3 regions of the Paenibacillus sp. J14 genome follow, and region 3 is predicted to be linked to each of the others. Evidence: riboswitches for the same ligand, from Rfam matches in the RefSeq annotation. Region 3 holds a riboswitch; each other region holds the start of a gene.
What was found. A riboswitch is a leader RNA that binds a small molecule or an ion and turns the genes downstream of it on or off. The one in region 3 is predicted to bind cobalamin.
Positions count from the first base shown of each region.

Region 1: it holds a riboswitch for cobalamin, as region 3 does, so the genes downstream of both, M891_RS0105400 (anaerobic ribonucleoside triphosphate reductase) here and metE (5-methyltetrahydropteroyltriglutamate--homocysteine S-methyltransferase) in region 3, are expected to answer to the same signal.
Region 2: it holds a riboswitch for cobalamin, as region 3 does, so the genes downstream of both, M891_RS0108720 (ABC transporter substrate-binding protein) here and metE (5-methyltetrahydropteroyltriglutamate--homocysteine S-methyltransferase) in region 3, are expected to answer to the same signal.

Region 1 is NZ_JADQ01000010.1:96,430-106,416, reverse strand. Features, by position in the region: gene M891_RS0105410 (ribonucleoside-diphosphate reductase subunit alpha) at 333-2,666, opposite strand; gene nrdG (anaerobic ribonucleoside-triphosphate reductase activating protein) at 2,816-3,334, opposite strand; gene M891_RS0105400 (anaerobic ribonucleoside triphosphate reductase) at 3,331-5,307, opposite strand; cobalamin riboswitch at 5,478-5,730, opposite strand; gene M891_RS0105395 (MTH1187 family thiamine-binding protein) at 6,066-6,365, shown strand; tRNA gene M891_RS0105390 (tRNA-Thr) at 6,437-6,509, shown strand; gene M891_RS0105385 (FMN-dependent NADH-azoreductase) at 6,564-7,205, opposite strand; gene M891_RS0105380 (cupin domain-containing protein) at 7,320-7,931, opposite strand; gene M891_RS23365 (hypothetical protein) at 8,088-8,507, shown strand; gene M891_RS0105370 (Ger(x)C family spore germination protein) at 8,572-9,660, opposite strand; gene M891_RS0105365 (GerAB/ArcD/ProY family transporter) at 9,657-9,987, opposite strand, start outside.
Region 2 is NZ_JADQ01000017.1:58,640-68,626, reverse strand. Features, by position in the region: gene M891_RS0108740 (cache domain-containing sensor histidine kinase) at 6-1,778, shown strand; gene M891_RS0108735 (response regulator) at 1,775-2,986, shown strand; gene M891_RS0108730 (methyl-accepting chemotaxis protein) at 3,245-4,825, shown strand; cobalamin riboswitch at 4,906-5,116, shown strand; gene M891_RS0108720 (ABC transporter substrate-binding protein) at 5,363-6,373, shown strand; gene M891_RS0108715 (FecCD family ABC transporter permease) at 6,370-7,419, shown strand; gene M891_RS23590 (ABC transporter ATP-binding protein) at 7,416-8,207, shown strand; gene cobT (nicotinate-nucleotide--dimethylbenzimidazole phosphoribosyltransferase) at 8,246-9,325, shown strand; gene cobU (bifunctional adenosylcobinamide kinase/adenosylcobinamide-phosphate guanylyltransferase) at 9,325-9,915, shown strand; gene cobS (adenosylcobinamide-GDP ribazoletransferase) at 9,912-9,987, shown strand, end outside.
Region 3 is NZ_JADQ01000025.1:34,240-44,226, reverse strand. Features, by position in the region: gene M891_RS0111575 (metal-sulfur cluster assembly factor) at 57-356, opposite strand; gene M891_RS0111570 (hypothetical protein) at 383-1,624, opposite strand; gene M891_RS0111565 (DUF2249 domain-containing protein) at 1,638-2,192, opposite strand; gene M891_RS0111560 (multicopper oxidase domain-containing protein) at 2,236-3,234, opposite strand; cobalamin riboswitch at 3,454-3,649, shown strand; gene metE (5-methyltetrahydropteroyltriglutamate--homocysteine S-methyltransferase) at 3,795-6,113, shown strand; gene M891_RS0111545 (FMN-dependent NADH-azoreductase) at 6,242-6,868, shown strand; gene M891_RS0111540 (hypothetical protein) at 7,029-7,790, shown strand; gene M891_RS0111535 (ATP-binding cassette domain-containing protein) at 7,806-8,009, shown strand; gene M891_RS0111530 (MgtC/SapB family protein) at 8,250-8,963, shown strand; gene M891_RS0111525 (ABC transporter ATP-binding protein) at 9,078-9,987, shown strand, end outside.

The sequences.
Region 1 (9,987 bases), on a different contig from region 3:
CGCAGTCGCAGTCCCCGCCCCGCAGGAGCACTGCAGTAGAGCGGGCCCGAAGGGCGGCAAGCGGCTCACTGCACATATGCCGCCCGGGTGCGCCGACAGCAGCAGTCCTGAGCAGCACGGTTTTCCAGGTCACCCGGGAGCGCCCAAAGTAAGACGTACCCGAAGGGGGAAAAACGTTCCACGAGCCAACCTCAGCGAATCCCCGATAGGGGAGAGCGCGCAGGAGCGCCTCTTGCTCTCCCACGTTCTTCCCCTTTGCGGGAGACCAGAGGGCAGCAGGCCCTCGGGCGCCCTCCCTTACGGTAAGGGAGGGGTGGGGAGGGTTGATTACCTCATGAGGCGCACGACTCACACTCCTCAATCGTCAACGCCCGGCTCCGCACATAATACGTCGATTTCAATCCGGCCTTCCAAGCATGCAGATGCAGGTCAAGGAAGTCGGCAGCCCGGATGTCCGGCCGTACGTACAGATTGAAGCTTTGGCCTTGGTCGACATGGCGCTGGCGCGCACCGGCCATTTCGATCGACCAATGCTGATCGATCAGGAACGCGGTCTTGTAGTACCAGATCGTTTTTTCGGACAGGTCCGGTGCCGGATTGGCGATTTTGTACGTCGTCTTCTCTTCATACGAGAGCAGCTCGTACAACGGATCGATGCTGGCGGTGGAGCCGGCGATAATCGAGGTTGAACCGTTAGGGGCGATGGCGAACATCCAGGCGTTGCGAACGCCGTTCTCACGCACTTCCTTCTGCAGCTCGCGCCATTGCTCGGTCGTCACGTATTTGCCTTCGCGGGAGCCGTCCACGTAACCGCGGGATTCGAAGTATTGCCCGGTTTCCCAATCGGAGCCGGCAAATTTCGGATATTTGCCTTTTTCCTTAGCCAGCTCCATGCTGGATTGGATCAGGAGGTAGTTGATCTTTTCATACAGCGCGTCATTGTATTCCACGGCCTCCTGGGATTCCCAGCGGATGCCTTCGAGCGCGAGCAGATGGTGCAGGCCAAACGTGCCGAGCCCGATCGCCCGATACTGGCTGTTCGTATACTGCGCTTGCAGCACTTCAATATTGTTGATGTCGATAACGTTATCAAGCATCCGCGTCTGAATCGGTACTAACCGCTCCAGTACGCCGGCCGGTACTGCGCGGGCCAGGTGGATGGAGTTCAGGTTGCAGACGACGAAGTCGCCCGGGATTTTGGACACGACGATCCGCGTTTGTCCGTCCTTCGTCACCAGTTCCTCTTGCTCGACGACGGTTGGCGATTGATTTTGCATAATCTCCGTACACAGATTGGACGAGTAAATCATCCCATGCGCGCGGTTCGGGTTCGCCCGGTTTACCGTATCGCGGTAGAACATGTACGGTGTGCCGGTCTCAAGCTGCGATTTCATGATGCGCTTCATGATATCAATCGCTGGCATCGTGATGCGTGACAGAGTAGGGTGGGCCACGGCTTCAGCGTATTTTTCACGGAAGCTGCCTTTCCCAAGCTCCTCGTCATAGAAATCCTCCAGCCCCAACGCACGCCCGTTCTCATCCTTCCAGCCCATCGTCTTCTTCACTTCGTGCGGGCAGAACAGATGCCATTCCCCGCGGGCCTCCACCGCCTCCATAAACAGATCAGGCAAGCATACGCCGTGGAAGACGTCATGCGCGCGCATCCGCTCGTCACCGTTGTTCAGCTTCAAGTCGAGGAAGGCGAGAATATCTTTGTGAAAAACATCCAGATAAACCGCAATCGCACCTTTACGAGTTCCCAGCTGGTCGACGCTGACGGCGGTGTTGTTCAGCTGGCGAATCCAAGGGATTACGCCGGAGCTGGTGTTCTTGTGGCCGCGAATGTCCGAGCCGCGCGCGCGGACCTTGCCGAGGTAAACGCCGATGCCGCCGCCCATTTTGCTCAAGCGGGCAACGTCGGTATTGGAGTCGAAGATGCCCTCAAGGGAATCGTCAACGGTATCGATAAAGCAGCTGGAGAGCTGGCCGGCTACTTTTTTACCGGCATTGGACATCGTTGGGGTTGCCGCGGTCATATACAGGTTGCTCATCGCCCAATACGCTTCCTTCACCAGCTCCAGACGCTTCTCTTCCGGCTCTTTATGCATCAGGTACATGGCGATGACCATATAACGCTCCTGCGGAAGTTCCATTGTCCGTCCGTCGAAGTCGGTCGCCAGGTAACGCTCCGTTAACGTCAACAGACCGATGTAGTCGAACAGCAGATCGCAGGATGGGTCGATCGTGCGGCCCAGCTCTTCAATTTGCTCTTTCGTATAGCACTCCAGCAGCTCTTCGCGGTAAATACCGAGCTGGCATAGCTCGGTGATGAGGTGATAGAACGACCCGTAAGGTTGCTCTGGATAGGCTTTGTAGCGACGATGAACCGCTGCTTTCTTATACAGAGAGGTAAGCAGGGAGCGAGCCGCTGCATATTTCCAATCCGGCTCATCTTTGCTGACCAGCTCCAGCGCGGACATCGTGAACGCATTACTGATTTCTTCCCCGGTCACCACATCCCGGCGGAGCTTCGCATGGACGCCGCGCAGCAGGCGCTCTTTATTGACGTTATGTAATCCTTGCAAAATTCGATCGGCGTAGACGCCCAGACGCTCGCTGTCAAACGCAAGCTGTCGGTTATTGGGTTTGGTCACTAGAGTAGGCATGAGATAAATCCTCACTTTCCATATATTAAGGTAGGATCAATACTGCAGATGAGGGGGCGTTACCCCAAATCTTGAATATTCAAATTGCATATATTTGCTGAAAAAGGGGCGCAATCAAGTTGCGCTCAGAAGGAATAAGATCAATCCGTTTAAAAAGTGAACCTAGGCTCCCACAACACGGCTTGTCCTTGCTGCAGGCTGGGTTGAATATCAATCAGCCGTTGATTGGAGCTGCCGCGGTAGAGCAGGGAAGGGTCGCGAAGCTCTTCAACGAACCTTCCGTCAACCAGCACCTCGCAGCGCCGCAGCAGTTCATATTCCGGGGAGCCGGGGTGTTCGATTAATTCTTCCAACGTATAACCGGTATAAATCCAGATGGATAGGGGCCCGGCTTCCGCCACTAGCCGATCAATAAAGCCGCACACTTCGGCGGCGGAGAAAAAAGGGTCACCGCCAAGGATCGTAAGCCCGCTGAGCAACGGATTATGTTTAATGTCATGAATGATTTCCGCTTCCCGCTCCAACGTGAACGGTTCCCCGTAATCGAAGCTCCAGGTTTTCGGACTGAAGCAGCCCTTGCAATAATGGCGGCATCCGCTGATGAAGATCGCTGCCCTCATGCCGGGTCCTTCATTAATGGACTCCGGATAATAGCCGCAAATGTTCATGCGTCGTGTTTCACCCGGTCACGAACCTCCGCTTGTTTGGCGGGGTTGAACCGTGTCTGATAATCGCCGGTCAGATAGCCGGTCACCCGGCGCAATCGGCGAATATGCACTTCGTTCTCATGGCTGCCGCAGGAAGGGCAGCTTGCCCCAATGATCCCTTCAAAGCCGCAGGCCGAGCAGCGGTCGATGGGATGATTAATGCTAAAATAGCTGACCTGCTGCTGCAGAGCGTATTGCACGATCTTCAGGAATGCCTCCGGATTGTTGCGGGCATTGCCGTTGAGCTCGATATAAGAGATCGCTCCGGCGTTGCACAGCCCGTGGAATTTGGCTTCCAGTTCGATTTTTCGTGCCGCACTGATATTGTAATAGACCGGGATATGGAACGAATTGGTGTAATACTCGCGGTCCAAAATCCCGGGCAGCGGGCCGTAGACCGCGCGATCGCGTTTGGTGAACTTGCCGGACAGCCCTTCCGCCGGGGTCGCAAACAGCGTGATATTCAGATTGTGAATTTCACTTTGGCCGTCGCAATAGTCGCGCATGTATGCGATCAGGTCGTAAGCTTTCTGATACACGGTTTCATCCTCACCGTGGTGCTTCCCGTACATCGCCTTCATGCATTCGGCCAACCCGATGAACCCGATGGACAAGCTGCCGTGCTTCAGCAATTCGCCGACCTGATCGTCCGGTGCCAGATGTTCACCGCCTTCCCAGACGCCTTCCCGCATCATGAAATCGGAAGCTTTGGCTTTCTGGGAAGCTTGAATCGAGAAGCGATGCAGCAATCCCTCAAGGGCGATATTCATATAGTGAGTCAGATCGCGGTAGAAGCCGTGCTCGTCGGGTTCTTGGCGGTGTCCCAACGCAATGCCATGCTTCAAGCCGAGCTTGACCAGGTTCAGCGTATTAAAGGAAAGATTGCCTTTGCCAGACAGGTGATTGCGTCCGAACCGATCCGCCAGCACCCGGGTGCGGCAGCCCATTGTCGCAAATTCCGTATCCGGATCCGTTGGATCGTAGTACATCAGATTCAGCGGAGCATCCAGGTTGGCGAAGTTGGGATAAAGCCGTTTGGCCGAGCATTCCGCCGCTTTCAGGAACAGGGAATAGTTAGGTTCCCCCGGATTTTGGTTGACGCCTTGCTTACATTTAAAAATCTGAATCGGGAATATCGGCGTTTCCCCATGACCGAGCCCGCGTATCGTGGCCGTAAGCAGGGAGTCGATGACCAACTGTCCTTCCGGTGAGGTGCATGTGCCGTAATTGATGCTGGTGAACGGGATTTGCCCGCCGGCCCGGCTCGACATCGTGTTCAGATTATGGATCAGGCTTTCGGCTGCCTGGAACGTCTCACTTTTGGTTTCCTTGAGCGCATAGCTAAATGCCTTAGGATATTGCATCTTCAGATCGCTGCGGCTCATGGTGATATCACCAAAATCAGCGTTCGCGTTGCCCTCCTCGAAATAATCCAGCCCTTTGCGGAAGTATTTGGCGAACGATTTGGCTACGTACGGAGCGAGATCAAAGTCCAGCTTATTGGCGGACACGCCGCCGTATTGGGAGTTTTGCTGGGATTGGAAAATGATCGCTACCAGCGCCATCGCCGTCATGATCGAAGTTGGCGGGCGTACGCTGCCGTTGCCGGTGTTGAAGCCTCTGCGCAGCAGCTTGTCAAACGGGATAAAGATACAGTTCGTTGTGCCAAGAGCATACTGATCCAAGTCGTGAACATACACGATATTATCCTGAATCGCCTGGACCAAGCGAGTTGGCAGTACGAAATGACTTGCATACCATTTGGAATACTCGCTGCCGAATTTGCTCATCTTGCCGGAGAAGCTCTCTCCGTTTAAATTGGCGTTCTCACGCAGCACCTCAAGATTGCGGCTCTGGACGATTTCCTCGCCCATTCGAATCACTTCATCCAGCAAGGTGTCCCGGCCGGTATACGTCTGGCTTACCCATGCCATAACACACTTCTCCTCCCTGTAAACCGAGCTTTAGTTCAAAAATAAAAGAGCATGTCCAACCAACGAGGTAGACATGCCCGAATGCACTGCAAAAAAGATGGACAGACCAAATCAAGGCCCAACATTTCGGCGGCAAGCGGACACCATCCCTGATCCTCGCAGGTTTTCCGTCGGTGTCTTTCAAACGGGCAGGTCTCCTGGCTTTCGGAACGTTGCTGACGCCTTCCCGCAGCTCATCAAACATTAAGCTGTAGTGGCATTTCGTCAGTCAACGGCTGGGTCTTCCAGACGATATAGGCGGAACGCCTGTCTTTAGTACCCAGCTACCGATTACAGTGGCGGGACCGCAGCGGACTTGCACCGCACTTCCCTTTTAAGCTCCGGCGGCTTGTCCGCCGGATCACCCGTTCACACTATATTTTGTTGCGTTGATCTAAGGATAGCCCAAGATGTTGTGTTTGTAAATGGGATTTTCCCATTGAAAACTGACTGAAAACGATGTGAAAACCTCCGGTCCGCACAATGATGCGGAGAGAGGGGGACGGATGAAAATTGTGAACATTTATAATTGGGACTGTAGGACTAGACGACGTTTTACAGGGGATGTGAGTTTTGGGGATGGCCTGGAAATTTAGCCGACGGGTTCGGTTGATCTTCAGGAGCGGGGGTGGTTAGAATAGAGTTATCGGACGAAAAATAGCTTAGGGATCTAAAGGATTCAAACTAATCCAATGACCAAGGAAAGAAGGGGACTGAGTATGGCTATCGCCGAAGTGACCGTCATTCCGATCGGGACGGGGAGCACCAGCCTCAGCGCTTATGTAGCCGAGTTGCATCGGGTGTTGGAGAAGCAGCAGGGCATCACCTTTACCCTGACCTCCATGAGTACGATTATTGAAGGATCGTTAGACGACGTGTTTGCTGCGATTCGCGCGATCCATGAAGCACCGTTCCAGTCCGGTGCCGGCCGGGTATCGACCTCGATCAAGATCGATGATCGCCGCGACAAAGCCAGCTCCTCGGAGCAGAAGCTGCGCTCGGTGCGCGAGAAATTATAATTTCTTGAAATTGGTGCTTGCATTATTTTTAAAACTCGGTATAATAAATTTTGTTCGCTAAAAACGAACCTGCTGGTGTAGCTCAGCTGGTAGAGCAACGCATTCGTAATGCGTGGGTCGGGGGTTCGAGTCCCTTCACCAGCATCTGATATGCAAGCGTAACGCGCCCTCCGAGGTTTTCGGGGGGCGCTTTTTTTATCATTTCATAGCCAACTGAACCGCCGATTTCTCCGCTTCGGTATAGGCCTTCTGCAAAACTTCATCTTTATCTAAAATGTCGGTTCCTTGGACCCGGAGGATTTCAAAATCCTCGATCCCCAGAAATTGAAACATCGATTTCAGGTACTTATAAGAGAATTCAACTTCGGTATACCAATCGTTGTTGGTATAAATCGCTCCGCTGCCCTGGATGACCACCATGCTGCGTCCGTCCTTAAGAAGACCTACGGATCCATTTTCGGTGTACTTGAAGGTTTCTTTGGCGATCATAATGTTATCCATATAGTCCTTTAATTTGGACGGCACGTTAAAGTTATGCAAAGGGTAGGCGATGATATACTTCCGCGCGCTTTTGAATTGTTGAAGGACCTTGTCCATCTTTCGGGTGACCTCGTGCTCTTCGCTCGTTAGTTCTTTACCGTTTCTTTGTTTTCTCCATGCGCTAAGTACCGTCTTGTCCACCATGGGGACAACGTCCTCGTATAAGTTGATTTGTTCGATGATCTCCTCGCCGGATTGATGCTCTCTATATTTTTTTAGAAAAAAGTCCAATACGTTCAGACTAAAAGATGCAGTCGAATTTGCCTCCGGGTGTGCGTTAATGACCAGTAATTTGCTCATTGTTGGTTCCTCCATTTTGTCTTTATTTTGTGTACATCTATAAGACAAGTGAAGGAATCCATTTGTGACAGCAAACAGGGAGGTTTCCATCAACCTCCCTGTCCCTCATCGAGATTACTCGTGCTCCATCATCGCTTCTCGTTTCGTCCGATGCACCGTGCCAAATTTATGGTGCGGCGGGGCATAAATGACATACACCTTCAGCGGCTCATTGCCGGTGTTGATGATGTTGTGCCACGTGCCCGCGGGGATGAAGACCGCGTCGTCTTCACGGATGTTTCGTACGAAGGTGAGGTGATCCGCACGATCGCCCATTTGCGCAACGCCTCGACCTTCTTCCACGCGTACAAACTGATCCGTATCCGGGTGAACCTCCAAGCCGATATCTTCACCGACCGGAATGCTCATCAAAGTGACCTGAAAATATTTGCCCGTCCAGAGAGCGGTCCGGAAGTTCCGGTTATGCTCGGCGGCATCGCTGATATTGATGACAAACGGCTGTTGCCCGTAATCTTGAAGGGGCTGCCGATCCCAAGATCCCTCTTGCAAAGGAGACGAATCGTATTCAGGATAGATCGGGCTGGGCTCGATATAGTCAGGATAGCGGGCAGGTTGATAGGCCGGCGGATTGGAATATCCGTAAGCGAAATAAGGCTGAGGATAGATGTAAGGATCATACGGAGCGGCGTACGACAAGCCGGGGTACGGTCCGGGAACATAACTCATGTCTGACATAACCTCCAAGTTTTTTTTCCATCATATGCCCATTTCTTGCTCCTGTGCTTGTATAAAATTGAGTCAATTCTACTAATGCATTCATCTAAGAATCTTCTTTCTCTCTAACATAGAATAGAACATACCTTAGCAAAGGGGAGAGATGGTATGGCAAAAACACTTTTGGATTACAACTCGACGGTTGTGACTCCGATTACCAATGGTGTTAACATTCCGATTCCGGTTGCAGGGGGCGTACAGATTGCAGGGGTTTCGGTATTCCTGGATCCCGCAGATCCAGCGTCCTTGACTAACCGTGTTGAGTTGAAGGCAACAATTGGCGTTGAAGCGCAGCTGGATACGCCGAACATCCTGGTGCGTATCTGGAGAGCAGGCACCGAAATCTTCTATGGACTGGTAGAAATCGAGGACGCCTTCAACGATTGGGGCCTTATCAATGTGCACATGGTTGAGCATGCCCCGCTTGGAGTCCAAAACTATCAATTGATCGTAGAAAATCAGGATAATAACAGCTCCGCCAGAGTTGTAGGGCCGGTCGTCTTCACGGCGATGGCTATCGGCGGATAATGCTCTTCTTTCATGAAAAATCCCCTCACGGTGCGACCGGGGGGGATTTTCTTGATTGTGAGCTTTATTGGCGAGTATTGATGTTATCGGTTTTTAGGTTCCCTTCGTTTTGAATTGTTGTTTTCACCACCAAGTCCACTCTCAGACGGGGAAAATATTCCGACCGCCAATGGGCGAGCTGTTCCCTCGGGATTTTGTTCCGGAAATATTGGCCTACGCCCAAGATGTCCGCTTCATGCTGTTGCATGGACTTTATCATTTTTCTGAAACGTTCAGTCAACTGGGACTCGAGCTCATCCTTGATTGTATCGATAGAAGGATGCCCGCGGGTTTCCAGGATCGACACCTTCAGATGGATCTGGCTGCGAATGTACGGTGCTCCGTTTTTCAGTGTAACGTGATGCTTCATGGAGTTGCCTAGGATAATCACGCTGGCGTGGTTCATGACCTCAATTCGGCCATGTGCGCTTCGCTCATTAAACGCATTGAACAGCAGGGTTTCATCCGCCGGAATTTGCCCGACCATCCGGCCGTGCTGGATGATGGCAGTGCCGGCGTTCTCGATGATGGTGCTTGTTCCTGATCGAATGAGCGGAATCCCGATGTCCCGGGTGTAAGAATGGATGCTGCGAAAGATTTCCCAGATTCGCGAGACCGCGACGGTTGGGCTTAGACCGGCATTTTTCTCGAAGAAGTTGTACAACACGGTTTGATCGGTTTCTGTCTCTTTATGTAAATGATCGAAGAATTTGCCTATATCCTCATCGCAAATGGCAACCAATGCTTTGGCTGAAATTTCACGGGAACGGATGAAGCTGGAGACGCTGTCGGCTAACCCTTCCTCGGCATATTTTCGTTCAAAGACAATGACTTTTAAATGCAGCAAATCCACGCGGGATTCCATATTTGAGCTAATCTCATCAACGATCTCGGTAATCGTCTGCCCCGTTCGTGTCACGAGCATAGATTTAGTCCCATCTTGGCCCGATTCGGGAATCATAAGAAATACTTTGTACATGGAATCTACCCGGGAGATCCCCATGACGATAGGCAAGGAACGGTGGTTGATGTCTCGATTATCCCAACATCCGCCTAGAATGAAGAGGCAGCAGATGGCCAGTACCATTTTTAGTAGAAGCAGACGGGTCTTCATACGGCAGTCGCAGCCTTCCGTCGGGAAATCCATCCCAGAATATAGATCGAAAACGGAATGACGAGGTAATTATAGGTATGCAACCAGGCATTCACATCAAAAAGGAAATCAACTTCCTGTAAATCTCGAATTTTGATGCCGGAGATGAAGATCAGCAGGTGGAGCGCGATGACGATGTAAGGCGTCCGGACGGTTTTCGGCAGACAACGCTTCAAGATCTCAGTATTGACCCAAACCGTCAAGGATACAAACAACATGAAGAACGTGACGGTGCAGAGCAAGAAGAACATCGTGATGCGGTCAAACATCAGCCAAGTAATATCAATG
Region 2 (9,987 bases), on a different contig from region 3:
AACAGTTGCGAAACAGCTTTCATTCCATAAACCATCGGTTGTTTTTGCTGTTTCTTTTTTGTATGTCGGGCATTTTGCTGATCGTCAGCGTGCTCTACTACAGCCGGACGACGGAGCAGTATCACGAGAAAATCAGCGACCTGTCGCAGAAGAACGTCGCTCAGACCGTTGGGTTGTTTAGCCTGCTTTATGAAGGATACGACAGCTTGTCGAAGTCGATTACGAACAATTTTGAGATGATCCGCCTGCTGAACGAAAAAACCGACGAGCCGGCGGTAGCCTATATTAACGAACAATCGATTACGAACATTATTGGAGCGATCTTTTATTCCCGTGACGATTTGGTGGGCATTCACGTCATTACCAACCGAGGGAAGATATACAACTACGGCAACTCGATGAATGTGCTGGATCCTTCTTATCCCGAGGAGGATTGGTATCACCAGCTCCGCAATTCATCCGGGAAACTGGTATGGTTGGGCGTCTATTCCCATTCGCTGATCGATTTGGCCGAGGACAGCCCGGTGTTTGCCTTTGGCCGGCAAATTTACGATTTAAACGAGCATAAACCGATAGGCATTGTGCTTTACGAGGTGAACCCGGGGCCGGTGCTGGATGCTTTGGATAATCTCAAGCTGGGCGAGCATAGCGAGGTCTATCTCGTCAATCAGCAAGGCCAAGTTGTCTCCTCGTTGACCGAACCGGCACCGATGCTGGACGACCTCCCGAAGCTGGATGCAGCCCGCAACTTGGTTGTAGAGCAGGAGGGTTCGGGGATCACGGTGGCGTCCCGTCTGCCTTTTTCCGACTGGTCGGTGGTCAGCGTGACTCCCCGGCAGGATTTGAATGTAGAGTTATTGGAAACGAAGCGGTATTTGCTGATCGTCATTTCGATCCTGATCATCGTCTCCGCCGTCGTCGCCAGCATTGTGTCGCGGACAATTGCCAATCCGCTGAAGAAGCTGATCCGCGAGATGCGACAGGTGGAAATAGGGAATTTCCGCGGGATGGTGAACGTCTCCTCCTACCAGGAGATCAACATTCTCGTCGCGTCCTTTAACCGAATGGTCAGCCGCATCGAGGAGCTGATCGAACGGGTGAAAATTTCCTCGGTCAGCGAAAAAAACGCCGAGCTGCAAGCGCTGCAGTCGCAGGTGAATCCGCATTTTTTGTATAACACGCTGGATATGATCTACTGGATGCTGGATGAGAAGGAGAACGACCGGCTAGGCGAGCTCGTCTTGTCGCTGTCTTCGATGTTTCGCTACAGCAGTGAGTGGAAGGATGGAGCCAAGGTTACGCTGCGCGAAGAGCTGGAGCAGATTAACCATTATTTGACGATTATTTTGATCCGGCTGGAGGGCCGGCTTCGGGTGGAGAAGACCATCGATGAACGTTGGCTGGACATTCGGCTGCCCAAGATGACCGTTCAGCCGATTATCGAAAACGCAGTGAAGTATGGGTTAGAATCGCTTAAACGCCAAGGTGTGCTTAAGTTATATACCCAAGAGGTTGGAGATGTGCTGAAAATCGTGGTGGAGGACAACGGCAACGGGATGACGGCCGAACGGCTTGCCTGGTTGAAGCAGTCGATCAACGGCCCCGGTCCGAAGGAATCCGGTACGGGCAGCAGCGGCATTGGGCTGCAAAATTTGCACCGCCGTCTTCAACATATGTTCGGTGAACGTTACGGTTTGGAGATCGAGAGCATTCCTGATCAAGGAACCAGGGTAGCCGTCGTGCTGCCGCTTCCGATGGAGGGGGACGTTGCAACATGAATATTTTGATTGCGGATGACGAACGGGCGATTCGCGAAGGCATTAAGCGAACGATCAACCGGATTTATCCGGAGTATGGGGTTGAACTGGCTGAAGGGGCAGAGGAAGCCGCGAAGCTGATGGGCGAGAAGCGATTCGACATTGTGCTCACTGATATTTTGATGCCGGGTATGAACGGACTGGAATTTATGCGGATTTCGAAACGCCGATTTCCTCGGGTGAAGTGGGTGGTGATCTCTGCGCACAGCGAATTCGCCTATGCCCAGGAGGCGGTGCGGCTGGGGGCCCGCGATTACTTGCTGAAGCCGATTGGGAAAACGCGCCTGCAGGAAATTATCAGCACCCTGGCCGCAGAGGTTCGCGAGGAAAGCGAGCAGACGAAGGAAGAGGAGCTCTTAAAAGCCAATCTGAAATATTTGCGCGAGGGCGTATTTCAGCGATTAGCCTCGGGGTTAGATATCGGGAACCTGGATTTGACGCCGTTTATGGAGGACTATCAAAGCTTTTATTTGATGATGGTTCAGATGGATGCTGGGGACAAAAACGTGCGGCTGGAGCATTTTATCGTCGAAAATGTGTTGTCCGAACTGATTGAGCGCCACGGCCGAGGGTTTGTCGTGAGCTATGACCGCCAAAGCCTGCTGGGTCTGATCACGCCGCGGGAGCCGGAGCGGATCGAACGGTTTCAGGAGGAAGTGAAGGCGCATTTGCAGCACTATTTGAAGGTGCCTTTTCAAATTGTGCATTCCGGCTTAAACAACGATTTTCAATCTGTGCCGCAGGTGGTCATGCGGATGAAGCAGGCTTCCGACTCGCCGGTTGCTTTGCTGGATCCGCCGAAGGGTAGCGGGGAGAAAGCGATCGAAGTCGCCCTTCAATATATCAAGGAGCACTACAACGAGGAGCTTTCTTTGGAGAAGGTCGCTTCCATCGTCTTCCTGAACCCGGCGTATTTCAGCCAGTTGTTTAAGCAGAAGGTCGGACTTGGCTACAAGGAATATGTGACCTCGCTCCGTCTGGAGCAAGCCAAGCAGCTGTTGTTAAACCCGAAGCTGAAGGTCGGGGAGATTGCGGAGTACCTCGGCTATCAGGACATTCGTCATTTCGCGCAGATGTTCCGTAAGAAGTATCATGTCACGCCGAATGAATACCGGCAGCAGCAGAATATTAACATCTTGCTGGCCAGCAGCGGCAAGCGGAGTAAGTAGGGAAGAGCGTTCTGTTCTGGTGTACAATGGGAGAATGAACGAATAGACGAGAGAGGATGCCGCAAGATTGCACCCAAGATATAGGATGGTATGGGTTGTTCAAAGAGGAATGTGACGTGTTGTGTTACATTCCTCTTTTTTATTTACAAAATTCCGTCGATTATTTGCACCCAACTTCGGAATGCCTAAATTTTTCCTTTCTATACCTTTAGTCCTATTCTATAATGTTAGCAAAATTTACATATCAGGGGTGGGAGTATGAATCGGAACGAAAGGTTGGGAAGAATCGCTGCTTGGCTTAGTGTCGGCTTCACGGCGGTCCTGGCTGTTTGTGCGTTATGGGCAAAGACGCCATGGTATATCCCCTGCCTTGTGCTATTTACTTTGCTCAGCTTGGGGTCTTCGTTGTTCTTTGGAACCGGCCTGCGGGCAGCACTGGGAGGCGGGGCGCTGGCGGGCAAGCGTTCTCCTTCGGGGACAGGTGAATCCCAGCGGGAGGAAACTGATTGGACGGCAGTATTCAATGAGTCGCTAGTGGCGGCGGATCGACTGCAGGCGGCGGTTGGCGAAGTGAGCGAGAGCCTCGAGCAGCTGCAACGATTAGCCGATACTGCAGCGGCCGAGGATCTGAAGCTCAAGCAAAGCAGCGAACGTTCGCTGGAACAGGTGCAGGAGAGCCTGGCGGCAATGGAAGAGGTGGCGGCCTCGGCCTCCCAAATCCATGACGCAGCGGGGCATTTGCTTACCCGCAGCGAAAACACTCGAGCCGAGGCCATGCGTATGGCGGGAGCGCTCGAAACCGTAGACGGCACCATTCGTTCTTTGGCGCAATCCCAAGAGTCGATCGTGGGGCCGATGGAGGATCTGGAGGGGAACACCCGGAAGCTGGGCGCATTGTATCGGAGCTTGGAGGAGATCGCGGCAGAGGTCGCGTTGCTTGCGCTGAATGCGTCGATCGAGGCGGCTCGTTTGGGCGAGCAGGGGAAAGGTTTCGATGTCGTCGCCGTGCGCATGCGCCAGTTGGCGGATCAAAGCACCAGGGCGATCAACTCCTCCGCCCCGTTGTTCCAGCAAATCTCGGCGGATGTCGAGCGTGTGAAGTCCACGCTGATAGAGGGACGTGACTCGGCCCTGGAAGGAATTTCGCTGATGAAGCGAATGGGGGAGGACATCCGGTTCATTGCGAATGAAGTGGCAGAGGTGAACGGGCTGGTTGCCGAGGCGGGACAGCGAAGCCGGGAACAAGCCGAGCTGACGCGGAATATGGAGGCGATGCTAAGCGAGGTGCATGAGGCTCTCAATCGGAGCATCACCCATGTGGAGGGAGCGCTGGCTCGGATGGAATCGGAGCGAGAGCATATTTCCAAGCTGCAGACGGTGGTCGTGGGCTTGGATCGGGCCCAGGGCGAACTGATGGTATCATTGAACTCCGTCCATTCCGGGGCGGATCCGGCTGCCGGTGGCGAAGACGCGGTGGCCCTTGGTCAAGCCTATGCCCGGAAGCTGCTGGAGGCAGCCGAACAGCCAGGTTTCCGCATGCTGGAGCCGGCTAGTCACCGGGCTGCACTGGAGCAGCTGTTAGCCGCAGAGCCTGGTCTAGAAGCGGCCTGGTCGAACCGCAAGGACGGCTCTTTTATCGTATCCATTCCGGAAGCCGGCTTGCTTAACGCCAAAGGACGGGACTGGTTCCGCCAGGCGATTGCCGGAGAGACGGTTGTCTCCGAAGTGTATATCTCCGCGATCACCAAGCGGCGTTGCATGACGCTGGCCGTGCCGATTGTCCGGGAAGGTGAAGTCATTGGTGTCCTGGGAGCCGATTTGTCTTTAGAACGGGGCTAAACAAAGGAATAACGGATTAGTTATTGTCAGTCCTCCGCTTTTCCCCTATAATCCAATAGAGAAGAAAGCCTTAAGACAAGCGTACAATTTGTGCCCGTAGGTCCTGGAGCAACGGTGAAGCATGCCGTACCGCTTCGGGTTAAAAGGGAAGCCGGTGCAAATCCGGCACGGTCCCGCCACTGTAAACAGGGACGAGCTCATGATGCCACTGTCGCCCGCGAAGGGAGATGGGAAGGCGAGTTTTCGTCGAGACCTGGAAGTCAGGAGACCTGCCACGGGAATTCAAGACGGTCCTTCGAGGAAAGGATAACGTTCTGCCAAGAGCATCATGGCTTGGCGCTGCCATCGTGGAGTCTCTCCGCTTTGCGTGCGCACAGCATGACTTTGTAGACGTAACCCCATCCGCTAGGATTGGGGTTTTTTCTTTGTGCCGGTAGAGGGTTAGCCGGACTTCTTCGCCGCCGGCTGCACAACGTACCGCTGGAACACAAGGCGTTTCTTTATTTACTGAAAAATAAAGCAAGGGGAGATCTGGAGATGAAAAACTGGAGAAGACTAGGAAGCCTGTGGCTGCTGGCGTTGCTGCTGGTGCTTGCGGCCTGCGGTAACAATAACGCCGTCACCCCGGGGACAGGGAACACAGCGGACGCTGCACAACCGACGCAAAACGCTGGAACGAACGCGGCGGCGGACAATTCGGCGGCACAAGAGACGACTTACCCTTATACCGTCACTGATTCTACCGGTAAAGAGTTTACGTTTGAAGCCGCGCCGGAACGTATCGTCTCGCTGGCGCCTTCGGAGACGGAAACGCTGTTTGCACTGGGACTGGACGAGCAAGTCGCTGGCGTATCCGACCTGGATGATTATCCTGAAGCGGTGAAGGACAAACCGCGGATGGGCGGGTTCCAGGTGAATGTCGAGGCAATCGTGGCGGCGCAGCCGGACCTAATTCTTGCGGCGAGCCTGATCGATGAAGCAACGGTCAAAAACTTGACGGATATGGGATATAAAGTGTTCCAGTCCAATCCGAAGACGATCAACGAAGTAATGGAGCATATTCGGACGATCGGCGAAATTACCAACCATCAGGCTGAAGCTGCTGAAGTGGTCGGCAAGATGAAGGAAGAGGTCCAAACGGTAACTGATGCGGTAGCTTCGCTAAGTGAAGACCAGAAGAAGAAGGTCTACATCGAGTTTTCTCCGGGATGGACGGTTGGCAAAGGCGAATTCATGGATGAGATGATCACGTTAGCTGGCGGCATCAACGTTGCTTCCGATGTCAAGGGATGGTCCGAGATCAATGAGGAACAAATTATCCAAGCGAACCCGGACGTCATTTTATACGCGAAAAGCGTTGTTGACGAAAATAACAAGACGTTAGCGGACATCATCAAAGGCCGTTCAGGCTGGGACCAAATTACGGCCGTGAAGGAGAACCGCATTATCGCTCTGGACGATAACCTGCTGAGCCGTACGGGCCCTCGCGTCACGCAAGGGCTGATTGAAGTGGCCAAGGCGGTTCACCCGGATTTGATCCAGCCATGAAGCGCGGCAAATTCGCCGGATACGGAGTCATCGGGCTCTTGCTCCTGGTTGTGACGCTGCTGCTCTGCATCGGCATCGGCTCCGTTTATGTGCCTGCTGGAGAAATCGCGGCGATCTTGCTGCACAGGCTCCCGGGGTTAGACCGCCTGATCACGCCGGATTGGACGACGGCAGCCGAGCAAATCGTCGTCCAGGTCCGGTTGCCTCGCGTGCTGCTCGGGATGCTGGTCGGCGCTTCGCTCGCCGTAGCGGGCGCCGGCTTCCAAGGGGTGCTGCGCAACCCGCTGGCGGATCCGTTTACACTGGGCGTATCGTCAGGTTCGGCAATCGGTGCGGCGGTGCTGATCTTTTTCGGATGGCAGTTTTCCCTGTTTGGGATCTTTACGCTTCCGATGGTTGCGTTCCTGGCGGGGGCGGTTACGTTATGGATCGTGATTTGGCTGGCTAGAGAGAACGGACGGCTGCCGATTGAAAGTCTGGTTTTGTCCGGCGTCGTGATGCAATCGTTCCTAGGGGCTGTTGTCTCCTTTTTAACGGCAATGTCGAAGAAAACCATTAATGAAATTTACTATTGGACGATGGGCAGTTTAAGCTTGCGCGGATGGTCGTATACGGCCATCCTTTTGCCGTATTTGCTGCTGGGAGCCTTATTCCTTTGGAGCCGGGCTAAACATTTGAACCTGCTGACTTTAGGTGAACGTCAAGCCTCCCATTCCGGGATGGCCGTAGAACGAACCAAACTAGCTGTGTTGCTCGTTGCTACACTGATGACGGCGGCTGCGGTATCCGTGTCAGGGGTAATCGGATTCGTAGGCCTGGTCGTTCCGCATATGATCCGTCTGATCACCGGCCCGGATTATCGGCTGATCATTCCTTTGTCGGCGCTGGGCGGCGGGATATTTATGATGTGGAGCGACTTGGCGGCTCGCTCGCTGCTGGCTCCAACGGAGGTCCCGCTGGGCATCGTCACCGCCTTTGTGGGGGCGCCTTTCTTTGGGTATCTGTTGTATCGGAAGAAGAAACAGAGGGAGGAGGAGCTGCGTTGATCAAGGTGTCTGGGGTTGCCAAGGCGTTTGGCCGGCTGGAGGTGCTTCACGGTGTGGACTGGCAGGTTGGCTCCGGTGAGTTTTGGGGCTTGATTGGACCCAACGGCAGCGGCAAAACAACCTTGCTCAACTTGATCTCCGGCGTGGAGAAGCCGGATGCCGGCGAGATTGCGTTGAGCGGACGACCGCTTTCGTCGTATTCGCGCAAGGAGCTGTCGCGCAAGGTCGCCGTCCTTCAGCAGGACGGGCTTCCGGCTGTGGCTTTTACGGTGCGTGAAGTGGTGGAAATGGGGCGGTTCGCCCATCAGGATTGGCGCGGCAAGGAGATCGGCGGGGCGAAGGCAGGCGAACGCCTCATTGATGGAATTATGGAACGTCTCGACCTGAAGGAGCTGGAGCATCGTCCGCTGAGTGCGCTTAGCGGGGGGCAACGCCAGCGGGTAGCACTTGGGAAGGTGATGGCTCAGCAGCCCGAGCTGGTGCTGCTCGATGAACCAACAACCTATTTGGATTTGCGTTACCAGATGCAATTTATGGAGCTGGTGGCCGAATGGCAGCGCGATGCCGGACTTACCGTCGTTTCAGTGATGCATGATTTGAATTTGGCTGCCTTGTTTTGCAGCCATCTCTTAGTGATGAGCGGCGGGCAAATTGTGGCGCAAGGCGCGCCGGACGGCATTTTGTCACCGGAGCTGGTTGAAACCGTATTTGGAGTTCAGGCCCATCAAGTGGTTCATCCGGATTCGGACGTTCCGCAGCTATTGCTGCGCCGGGCAAGTTTAGGTTAAGGGTACGAGTCAGTAATACAGAAAAGGGGAATATGGTTATGGCATACAATTCAGTCGAACAGCTTGCGCAAGCAATTACTCCTTTGGACGAAGCAGCGATGAAAGCGGCGCAGGTCCATTTGGACCAGTTGACGAAGCCGCCGGGAAGTCTCGGGAAGTTGGAAGGATTGGCAGTGAAGCTGGCAGGGATCACGGGGAAAGTCCGTCCTGTGTTTGACAAACGGTCGGTGATCGTGATGGCAGCGGATCACGGGGTCTGTGAGGAAGGGGTCAGCGCGTTTCCGGCGGAAGTGACACCCCAGATGGTACATAACTTTTTGGCCGGAGGCGCTGCCGTAAATGTGCTGGCACGTCAAGCTTCAGCCGATGTCGTTTGCGTCGATATCGGGGTAAATGCAGAAATGTCGCACCCGGGGTTGCTGCAACGTAAGCTGCGTTACGGGACAGGAAATATGGCTAAGGGACCGGCGATGAGCCGGGAGGAAGCTGAAGCTGCCATTCGCGTTGGGGCTGAGGTGGTCGCTGATGCAGTGTCTCAAGGCGTTCGACTGTTTGTCACAGGGGAGATGGGCATCGGTAATACTACAGCTAGCGCCGCAATTATGAGCAGCCTGACGGGGATCGCACCGCAGCAGAGCGTTGGTCGTGGAACCGGGGTCAACGATGAACGGCTTCGGCACAAAATTTCCGTCGTGGAGCGGGCACTGGAGGTAAACCGTCCAGATGCCAACGATCCGCTGGACGTGCTGGCTAAGGTCGGCGGCCTGGAGATTGCCGGAATGACCGGCGTTATTCTGGGAGCTGCGGCTCATCGCTGTCCCGTCGTGATCGACGGCTTTATTTCTACTGTGTCCGCGCTGCTAGCGGTGCGCCTTGAGCCGAAAGCCGCCGACTATCTCATCGCATCCCACGTCTCCCACGAGCAGGGACATCGTGCGCTTCTGCAGGCGCTAGGCCTGAACCCAATGCTGGAGCTGGACATGCGGCTTGGGGAAGGCACAGGCGGCGTACTGGCGCTTCACCTCGTTGATGCAGCATGCCGGATCGTTGCCGAAATGGCGACGTTCGAAAGCGCGGGTGTCGCGTCCGGTGAAGAAAATGGCGGGGGGATCAAGTGATGAAGATCCTGGTGACCGGCGGAGCCCGCAGCGGCAAAAGCACGTTTGCTGAACGTTGGGTCATGAAACAGGCAACATCCGCGGATTACGTCGCAACGGCGCAAGCTTTTGACGACGAGATGAAAGAACGCATCCGTCTGCATCAGCTCCAGCGGGAGCAAAGCGGGTTCAACTGGACGACGCATGAAGCGCCGCTCGAACTTGCAGAGCTGCTGCATAAGTTGGGTGAACGGCCGGTTGCGAAGGAGAGCACGGCTGCCGAAGTCGCCGGTCCCGTGGTGTTGATCGACTGCCTGACGTTGTGGTTGTCGAACGTGCTGCTTGGGGCAGGAGAAGGGGCCGATGCTGTGGACGCCGTTATGACGCGGGAAATTGAGCGGTTGATCGCTGCGGTCGAGGCTTTTGTCGGCACTTTGGTGATGGTTACAAACGAGGTTGGCAGCGGAATCGTGCCGGAGTATCCGCTTGGCCGACAATATCGGGATTGGGCCGGGCAGTTGAACCGAAAAATAGCGTCAATCGCGGATCAGGTGTTTCTGGTTACCGCCGGCATCCCCATCGAGTTGAAAAGCAGGGAGTATCGCTTATGACGAACGGACCAGAGCACAAAGCGCCCTCCGGGGCGGGTAAGCATGGAGCTCTGCAGCCGATCTTGGCGGCCT
Region 3 (9,987 bases):
CAAGCTGACGGCTCATCCCCCATAGATGAAGCCGTCAGCTTGTTTTGATAATTACCTCAAAAATACCCTAACTGTTCCTTGGCTGTCTCCGACATATGCTCCGGCGACCAGCGCGGCTCCCAGACGATGTCGATGACGGGGTTTTGGATGCCAAGTTGATCATGAAGTACCCATCGAACGCCGCCCACGATGGTATCATGCATCGGACAGCCAGGTGTCGTTAAGGTCATTTGAATGTAAACTTGATCCTCTTCTTCCCGAATATCGTATACCAGCCCAAGATCCACGATATTTACCCCAAGCTCGGGATCATAAACCTCACGCAGGCATTCACGGATTTGTTCAATTTTATTCATGGCGACTCCCTCCATTTGTAATGTCGTTAATGAGCAAACACCATCGCGATTATAGCGATGTAAGCCACCGAAACGATAGATAATACGGCGCCTCCAACGGCAATCCCGATCGAGGAGCCGGTCACGATGCCAATAAGGACGGTCAAATTCGCGCAAAGCATCAAGGTCAACCCAAGATTCACTTTCCGTTCGTTCAACAGGTCGGCCAGCACCGGGGTTCCCGGGCGTCCGGCTTGTTTGCCGTATTTGTAGGTCCACCATAGGAACGGTACAATTTTGGACAGGTAGCCAAGCACCGTAAACGAGACCCAGCAGCTTAAGTAAACAAAGCCAGCGGTAAGAACGGTTTGGGTTTCCAGCAGTTGCCCCGGTGACAGCAGCGCCCGTACCGCAAACATGACCGCAAAGGCGGCAAAGATTTGGCTCCCGGTCACCGTCCACTCAATGCCTGCCCCCGGGCTGCGCTTATGCCGTTTATTACGGATTTGCAGCAGATGAACGTTATAACAAAGGACGGCAACGACGATCAGGAGCAGTGCAGCGATTTTGAAGCCTGTCGGTAAACCAAACAGAAAGGAAGCCGCGCCCAGCAGAACTCCTGCGTTCCATACGCCCCAAACGACGAATTCCAGACGAGTTGGATAGTCATGGGACAAGTAAAACATCGGCAGCAGCTTATAACTGAACCCGGTGATCAACAGTCCAAACCAGCCTAATGTTCCTAGCCAAATATGCGTGCCAAATAGGTTTTCGTGCAAATCGTTGTATAGACCGGTCGCAAAATTGATCCCCATCGCCATCCCGGATAACCCCGTGAGCAGCAGGTAAAATATCGCGCAGGCGGTGCTCATGGTGATTGCGTTCCACGTTCTGGCCCGCAGCAACGTAGCGGTCAGGTTCCAGACGAACAAGACAACTCCTGAGAATGCAATTGTCGCAAAGCCGCCAATCCAATACGTATCGCCTTGAATGAAACCAAACAGCAGACCAAACAGCCCAATGGTAAACAGCGCAAAATGCACATACCCGAGACGTTCACTGTAAATATTTGACTGCAAAATAACGTTGATCAGCTGGTAGACGGCACCCATTGCCAGCATGGTTGCCCAGCCCAGTACAAACAGGTGGACCTGGAACCAGCCAGCCGGGCCGCGGATATCATCGCCGATCCAGCCCGTGAGCGACATCAGGGAGGTGGCGTGAAACAGGACGAATCCGAAGATTCCGGTGACGATAAAGAGAAAAGGCAGGCGGGACATGGCTTGCATCAGGTTCACCTCCTTAAGGTTTGCGGATCTGGACTTTGGCGGTTCCATCCGGTTGTTCTTCCACCGTATAGGTGCAGCCCAAGCTGTTTAACTCTTCGATTAGAAATACGGGTACTCGGTCGTTGTGAATATGCACCTCATCCCCTGACTTACAGCGATCCAGTGCCGCCAGCGTCCGGACCATCGGTTGCGGTGGTTCCAGACCGCGGTTGTCCAGCGTGATGATGTTGGGACTCGCGGTATTTTCGCTGGAAACCGCCGTTGATATCGGAGCAGCATCTGCTGTTGCTTCAATCGATTCGTTTTCTTCTTCGAGCCATGCTTTGTTTTTCTTATGAACAAATGTGGTAACCCAATGCTCTTTGTCCTGCATCACGGATTTGCCCACGAGCCCTTTCATTTTCAACAGCTTGAGCAGAGGAGTCGGTTTGAACGGAGCGTGTAGCACGAAGAGATCATCTTTCTCTAGCTTCTTAACGGTGTCCATGATGAGCTGGAACGGCTCCAGCTTGTTGCGTAGTTGCTCTCGGACGTCGAGCTCTATGATTTTGGTATCTTGTCGATTCATCCAACGTCACCTCGTTTATGAATTTACATGAATAGGGTAGTCCTTAATGGCTCATCACCGGTGCTCCATGATCCGTTCCGTCCTGAGTTACGCGCAAGATCGCCGTAGCGCCGAGGTTGGCGTCCCTCAGTTGATGGGTAAGGATTGGATAATCCCCTTCCTCTGTAACGGTAAATTCAACGACTGCGCCGCCGCCGGCTGGAAGCAATACGGTCTGCATTCCGTACAGCTGGTTGTTTGGATTCCCGTCCAGATAAACGCGATCAAAGGTCGTCCCGACCACATGGAACGAAGAAACGTGATTTGGCCCTGCATTGATGACGTACAAGCGGACCTGGTCGCCAACTTTGGCGAGGAACGGATGGTCTTTTAACGTAAAGTCATCGCCATTGAATACCACAACCTCCGGATCGCCTTGTTGAAACGCATCCAGATCATTGGCCGCATACCATTCACTTTGGACCATCGTATATTCTCGATCGATTTCCGAGTCCGTTGGGTAACCGTCTGTCGGTTCGACGATGATCATCCCGTACATCCCATTAGCCACATGCAGCAGCACCGGACTAACTCCGCAATGATACATGAACACGCCTGGCGTGGTGGCGGGATAAGTAAACGTGCCGTGCTCGTTAGGCATCACGTCAATGAACTTCTTGCTTGGAGCGGCATGGACCGCATGGAAATCCATGGAGTGCGGCATGTCGGGATCTAAGTTTTTTAAGGTAAACTCCAGCTGATCGCCTTGCTTTACCCGCAACACCGGACCAGGGGCGGTTCCGTTAAACGTCCAAGCCGGATAAGTGACACCTTCGGAGATCTCGATATCCGCCTGCTGCGCAGTCATTTCAATGCGGACGGTATGGCCTTCCCGTCTAATGATCGGCTCCACGGGCGGTGGATGGAGATGCAGCTCTTCCGCTTGCAGGGGAGGGGCACTGACCTGAGGGGGCTCCGACGGGAACGCAAACCATGCTGCGGCAATCATGATCAGACAGCATAAGCTAATCAACAGAAGCTTTGGGATGTTCCGCGATTTCATCGGTCATTCCTCTTTCTCTCTATAATGGTGAAGGAAATGGCTCCTTGATATACTTTCATCGTACGACGGGTCTAGAGGGTGGATTGTGATATGTATCACATGAATGTTGTCGAAAATGTTGTCGTTTGTGCTCCATCCTGCTACACAAATAAGTAAATTCCGATCTGTTTGGTATTGTATTCACAAGACAGATGAAGTAAGATGTAAGGTATATTCCAACCGAATATAGCGGAAATAGGTGTTTCGGCCGAGCATGGCTGAAGCTTAAAAGGGAAGTCCGGTGCAATACCGGCGCGGTCCCGCCACTGTAACGGAGGAGTCGGATGTATGAGATGCCACTGGTGACAATCACTGGGAAGGCTGCATCCGGCGAAGATCCCGGAGCCAGGAGACCTGCCTATTTCAACAGCACTGCAGTACCTACGGGAGATAGGGAGGTGTTAAAGTTGCAAGCCATCGAACAACGGATCGAAGGTCCTCTTTAGCCATGCTATCGAGGACCTTTTTTGTGTTTTTTACGGACTTAGTATGATTGATCAAACCAATGGGAGGAAATGAACATGGGGAACTTTTTGAGTGGTAATCTGGGGTATCCCAGAATCGGTGGACAACGGGATTGGAAGAAGCAAATCGAGGCATATTGGTCAGGGAAAATCACGGAGCCGGAGCTTCATGCTCGATTAAAAGAGATTCGCTTGAACAACCTGCGTGTGCAGCGGGATCGGGGGCTTGATATCATACCGGTTGGTGATTTTACGTATTATGATCACGTTCTGGATACGGCGACGATGTTTGGGCTTGTACCGGAGCGCTTCACTTGGAACGGGGAACAAATCTCGCTTGATCTGTATTACGCGATCGCAAGAGGCAATGACGAAGCAACCGCCAGCGAGATGACCAAATGGTTTAATACGAATTACCATTATATCGTACCTGAGCTGGGGAACCGTGATCCCAAGTTGACTGTCAATCGGCCGCTGCAAGCCTATCTGGAGGCGAAACAGGAGCTCGGGATCAACGGAAGGCCTGTTCTGCTCGGACTGTTTACGTTGCTGAAGTTATCCAAAGGGGAAACCGCGGGGGAGGCTGAAACTTGGACCCAAAAGCTGCTGCCTCTGTACGTACAGGTGTTGCGCGAACTGGAGGCAGCGGGTGCAGATTGGGTGCAAATCGATGAACCGGCTGTTGTTGTCTCTTTAAGTGAGGAGGACGTACTACAGCTTCGCTTGATCTACAAGACGATTACGCAGGAGGTTCCGGGATTGCGACTGATGCTCCAAACCTATTTTGATGCGGTCGAACGGTATGATGAACTGATTGAACTGCCGGTGCACGGTTTGGGATTGGATTTCGTTCATGGCCGGGAAGGTAACCTCGAATCACTCCGGCGTTCCGGCTTCCCTGCTGACAAGACGCTAGGTGCGGGACTGATTGACGGGCGGAATATTTGGCGTACGGATTTAGATGAGGCACTAAACCTGCTGAAGGTGATTTCGCTTCAGGCCGGAGCGTCGGAGGTCATCGTGCAGCCTTCTTGCAGCTTGCTACATGTCCCGGTATCTGTAACAAGGGAGGAGCGGCTGCATCCGGTATTGCACGATGCGCTGGCCTTTGCCGAGCAGAAGCTGGAGGAGTTGGTGAGCTTATGCAAGGCGGCCCACGGAGAAGGAGCGGAGCCGGTGCAGTTCACCGAGAATCGACGGGCTTTGGCTGCGCTTGCTGCAGATCCAGCCCGCAACCTTCCATTCGTACGGGAAGAAGCAGCGCAGGCCGCAGCTGCTCCGGCTGAGCGCGCCAGCGATTTCGCCGAACGGCGGCGGAAGCAGCAGGCGAAGTGGCAGCTGCCGTTCCTGCCGACTACAACGATTGGCAGTTTCCCGCAAACCGCCGAGGTGCGGGCTGCAAGGCAGAAGTGGCGTAAAGGTGAGTGGAGCGCGGAGAAGTACGAAGCGTTCATCCAAGCGGAGATCCGCAGATGGGTGGAGTTTCAAGAGGAGATCGGGCTCGACGTATTGGTGCACGGTGAGTTTGAGCGGACCGATATGGTGGAGTTTTTTGGCGAGAAGCTCCCAGGATTTGCGTTTACGCAAGGAGGCTGGGTCCAGTCCTATGGAACGCGCTGCGTGAAGCCTCCGATCATTTATGGAGACGTCGAATTTGCTGGGCCAATGACCGTGAAGGAAACGGCCTACGCCCAAAGCCTGACGAACAAACCGGTGAAAGGCATGTTAACAGGTCCGATCACGATCTTGAACTGGTCCTTTGTTCGCAGTGACCTGTCCCGGGAGCAGGTGGCTTATCAAATTGCATTGGCCTTGCGAAAGGAAGTCGAAGTGTTGGAGGAAGCGGGAATTGAAATGATCCAGGTGGACGAGCCTGCGCTGCGCGAAGGACTGCCGCTGAAGCAGAAGGACTGGTCGAACTATTTGAACTGGGCAGTGAAGGCGTTCCGGATGACGACTTCATCGGTACGGGATACGACGCAAATTCATACGCATATGTGCTACTGCGAATTTGACGATATCTTGGAAGAGATCCGTGCGCTGGATGCGGATGTTATCTCGATCGAAACTTCACGGAGCCACGGCGAGCTGATCCACAGTTTTGAGAAGCATACGTATCCACTTGGAATCGGGTTAGGGGTTTACGACATTCACAGTCCGCGCGTCCCGTCCGCGGAGGAGATGATACGATTGATCGAGCGAGCGATTCAAGTGTTAGATCCGGAATTGTTCTGGGTCAACCCTGATTGCGGTTTGAAAACGAGGGGACAACAGGAGACAGTCGCAGCTTTGAAACAAATGACGGCGGCAGCAGAGCAGGTTCGCAGCAAATTTAGAAGAGGAATACAGGCGGAAACGGAAGTGGATAAAGTTTGAATTTTTTGAATCTGTAATTGACAAAGTGGTAGTTAGTGATTATTATAACTATTGTTAAACTAGTTGCAAGATAATATATAGTAACTAAGGAAAATAAAGTAGAAAAGAAGAGTCGGAGGGAAACACAAATGTCTCAAGTTTTATTTGTTAAGGCTAATAATCGCCCAGCAGAGCAATCTGCTACCGTAAAGTTGTACGAAAGCTTCTTGCAAACGTACAAAGAAACTCATCCTCATGATGAAATCATCGAATTGAACCTGTTTGAGTTGGACCTGCCTTACTATGATTTGGATATGCTGAACGGGCTGTTCAAAGTCAATAACGGGATTCCAACAACGCCAGAAGAGCAAAAAGCTGCTGACTTGGCTAACGGCTATTTGGAGCAATTTCTGAATGCGGATAAGGTCGTATTTGCATTCCCGCTATGGAACTTCACGATTCCAGCACAGCTGTTGACGTACCTGTTCTACTTGAACCAAGCGGGTAAAACGTTCAAGTACACCGAACAAGGTCCGGTGGGCTTGGTTGGCGATAAGAAAGTAGCGTTGCTGCAAGCGCGTGGCGGTGTTTATTCCGAAGGTCCTGCGACTGCGCTGGAAATGTCCCTGAACTATGTGAAGAACACCCTGGCCTTCTGGGGCATTAACGATCCGGAAGTCGTTGTGGTTGAAGGACACAACCAATTCCAAGACCGCGCCGAAGAAATCATTCATGATGGCGTAAAACGCGCTGCCGAACTGGCTGCTAAATTCTAATTGAACTGATTCATTAATTCAGAAGCCTGAGCCGTTTCATGATGGTTCAGGCTTTTTTCTTCTTGACCAATGAAGCAGGGAATAAATAAAATGAGAATAATTGAAATTCTAACAATATTAGAAAAATATCCCTATAGTCACTGATCAAGGAGTTATAATAATGAGAATCGTGTACGAGTATGTTCGGTTGTTTGCGATCATGACGATGAACCACAAAATCGGTTTCCTATGGTATCTGGTGTTTCCGCTCTTTCTCTTTTTTGTATATCATGCACCATGGCTAATGCAGCAACCGGAAGAAGACACTTTTATTCATCAGTCTAGCTTGTTTATCTCCTATATCACTTTAGTGATGTCTGTAGAAGTGACTACAAGTCTAATTTCGTTACGAGAAACGGGCTTTTTAAAAATGTTTAAATTCGTTTCTGGCAGCAAAAATGGCGTAATACTAGGCAAATTGATCAGCCAGCTTGTGTTCCTCATCCTCATGATTCTGTTGTTCACCGCAATTACAGGGACTTTATATTTGAACAGTTATGCGCATTTTCTCCCCTTTGTAATGACCGCTTTAACGTCCAGCCTGATTGGCGGGCTTGCGGTTTCCCTGCTTGTTCTGAACATCCTATTCTTGCCTGTCCGACAGGAATCATTAATGACCCTTCTCAATATCTCGGTACTGGTGATGTTTTTAATCTCCGCCAACTCGGATTCCTTGCCGTTTCCGCTTGGGCATGTGATGGCTTTCATTAACCCGCTGGAGTACGTTCGGAATTTGACTTTCGTCTTTGCAGAGTGGTTTACAGGCCAACCGATCAGCCACTTGTCTTCCGTTTATCTATTTCTTATCACAGGCCTTTACATGGGGTTGGGAACGACAGGCTTCAAATGGATTAAAATTGTATCCCCCACTTACCGCACTTGAACGAAGGAGGAACCGATGATCACCATTCGTCATTTAAGCTATACCTATAAGAAGTCCGATCGTAAGGTCTTAAACGATTTGTGTGCAGACTTTGAAGCGGGGAAGATTCAGGTCTTGATTGGAAAAAATGGTTCAGGAAAAACAACTCTTTTTGACTTAATCGCCGGCGCCATACCCTGCATGATTTTCAGAAAGTGGATTGTAAAATTCATCTCCTGAACCAAGGAAGGTTCACATTTGAAGGTACCTATGATCAGTTTGTGAAATCTTATTCTGATGCGAATCCCGACGATATTTTTGCTGAACGTTTAACACAGTAAGCCCAAGAAACTCCTGCTGGCTAGGTAGCGTGTCCAGTCGCATGAGTTTCTTTTTCATATTTTGGGAGGGGATGTTCGATTTGCACCAAAGTGCCGAATACAATTATACTCACCTTATATACTTGGAGGAGTTGCGATCATGATGAACGAAATGGAAATTGTTGTAAAACTGTGTCTCGCGCTATTGTTCGGGCTATTTATCGGGATCGATCGGCAATTAAAGCAGAAACCACTGGGCATCAAGACAAGTATGGTCATTTGTATTGCCAGCTGCTTGGTTACGATTGTGTCGATCGAGGCGTTTGCTAAATTCGCTGGACCAGATCATCCGAACATGGATCCGATGCGGCTGGCAGCGCAAATCGTCAGCGGGATCGGTTTCCTGGGGGCAGGGGCGATCCTTCGCCGAAGCAATGAAGGAATCTCCGGCCTGACCTCTGCGGCGATGATTTGGGCGGCGTCCGGGATTGGGATCGCGATCGGAACTGGCTTTTACCTGGCGGCTGCATTAACGGTGGTTCTGCTGATCATCTCCGTAAATGTCGTACCTTATATCATTAAATGGATTGGACCCTATAAGCTGAATCAACGTGACGTCTCCATCAAAATCGTCATGGAGGATCATGGCAACGTCACCGAACTGATTCGGATCATTGAATGCAGCGGGGATCTGGAACAAACATCGAAGATGAACAAGCACCGGATTCGGCGGCTGAAGATCAAAGACCTGGAGGAGGGCCGCCAGCGCGTCGATATGGTGATTACCGCATCCGAGAAGGAGTATACGACGGAGCTGTACCATTTTCTCCGGAAGATTAACCATGTCATCAGTGTGGAAGTAGAAAATCTCTAGTTTCAACATTAACATTGTTTAACTTCAGTTTAAATTCGATATGTAGTCTTTTTCCTAGAGCCGGTATGTCCGGCTCGTCTTGTTTCAGATAGAGAGGGAAGGGAAGAGAACCACATGCCAAGGAATAACCCTAACTTAAAAAATATAGATGATCAAGTGAGCCAAAGCGGAGGAAGTTCAAAGGCGTTTTTTCGCCTGCTGCGAGAAACGAAACCGCCGCTGCCGCTCTTTGTTGTCGCGATCGTCCTCAGCCTCCTGTCAACGTTGGTCAGCCTCGTCATTCCGATGTTCACGAAAAATCTCGTTGACGGTTTTTCGCTGTCTTCCATCAGCGGGTCGCAGATCTTGTGGATCGGTGCTGCATTTATCGGGATGTCCGTCGCTTCCGGCGTATCGATCTTCCTGCTGAATTATACTGGTCAGCGCATGGTTGCCAGCCTTCGGGATCGATTGTGGAAGAAGATGCTCCGCTTGCCGGTATCCTACTTCGACAATACTCGAACCGGGGAGTCGGTCAGTCGAATGACGAATGACACCGGAATTCTCAAAACGTTGATCTCCGAACAAGTCTCCGGCTTTATCAGCGGGATTATCTCCATACTAGGTGCGGTAGCCGTCCTGTTTTATTTGAACTGGAAAATGACCCTGGTCATGTCCGCGGTGATCCCTCTCGCCGCACTGATCCTTGTGCCGCTGGGCCGGACGATGTATAAAATCTCACTGGCTATGCAGGACGAGACCGCCTCGTTTACAGCGGCCTTAAGCCAGGTGTTGTCCGAAATCCGCCTGGTCAAAGCATCGAATGCGGAGCGGCAGGAATACGAAAGCGGCAACCAAGCGATCGGCAGACTGCTCTCCTTCGGTGTACGGGAGGGTAAAGTCATGGCATGGATTAGCCCCTTTATGGCCTTTGTGATGATGATGCTGCTTGTCGTGGTGATTGGCTACGGCGGGATGCAGGTAGCGAACGGCGGGCTGTCCGCCGGAGAATTGGTGGCGTTTATTTTGTACCTCGTTCAGATTG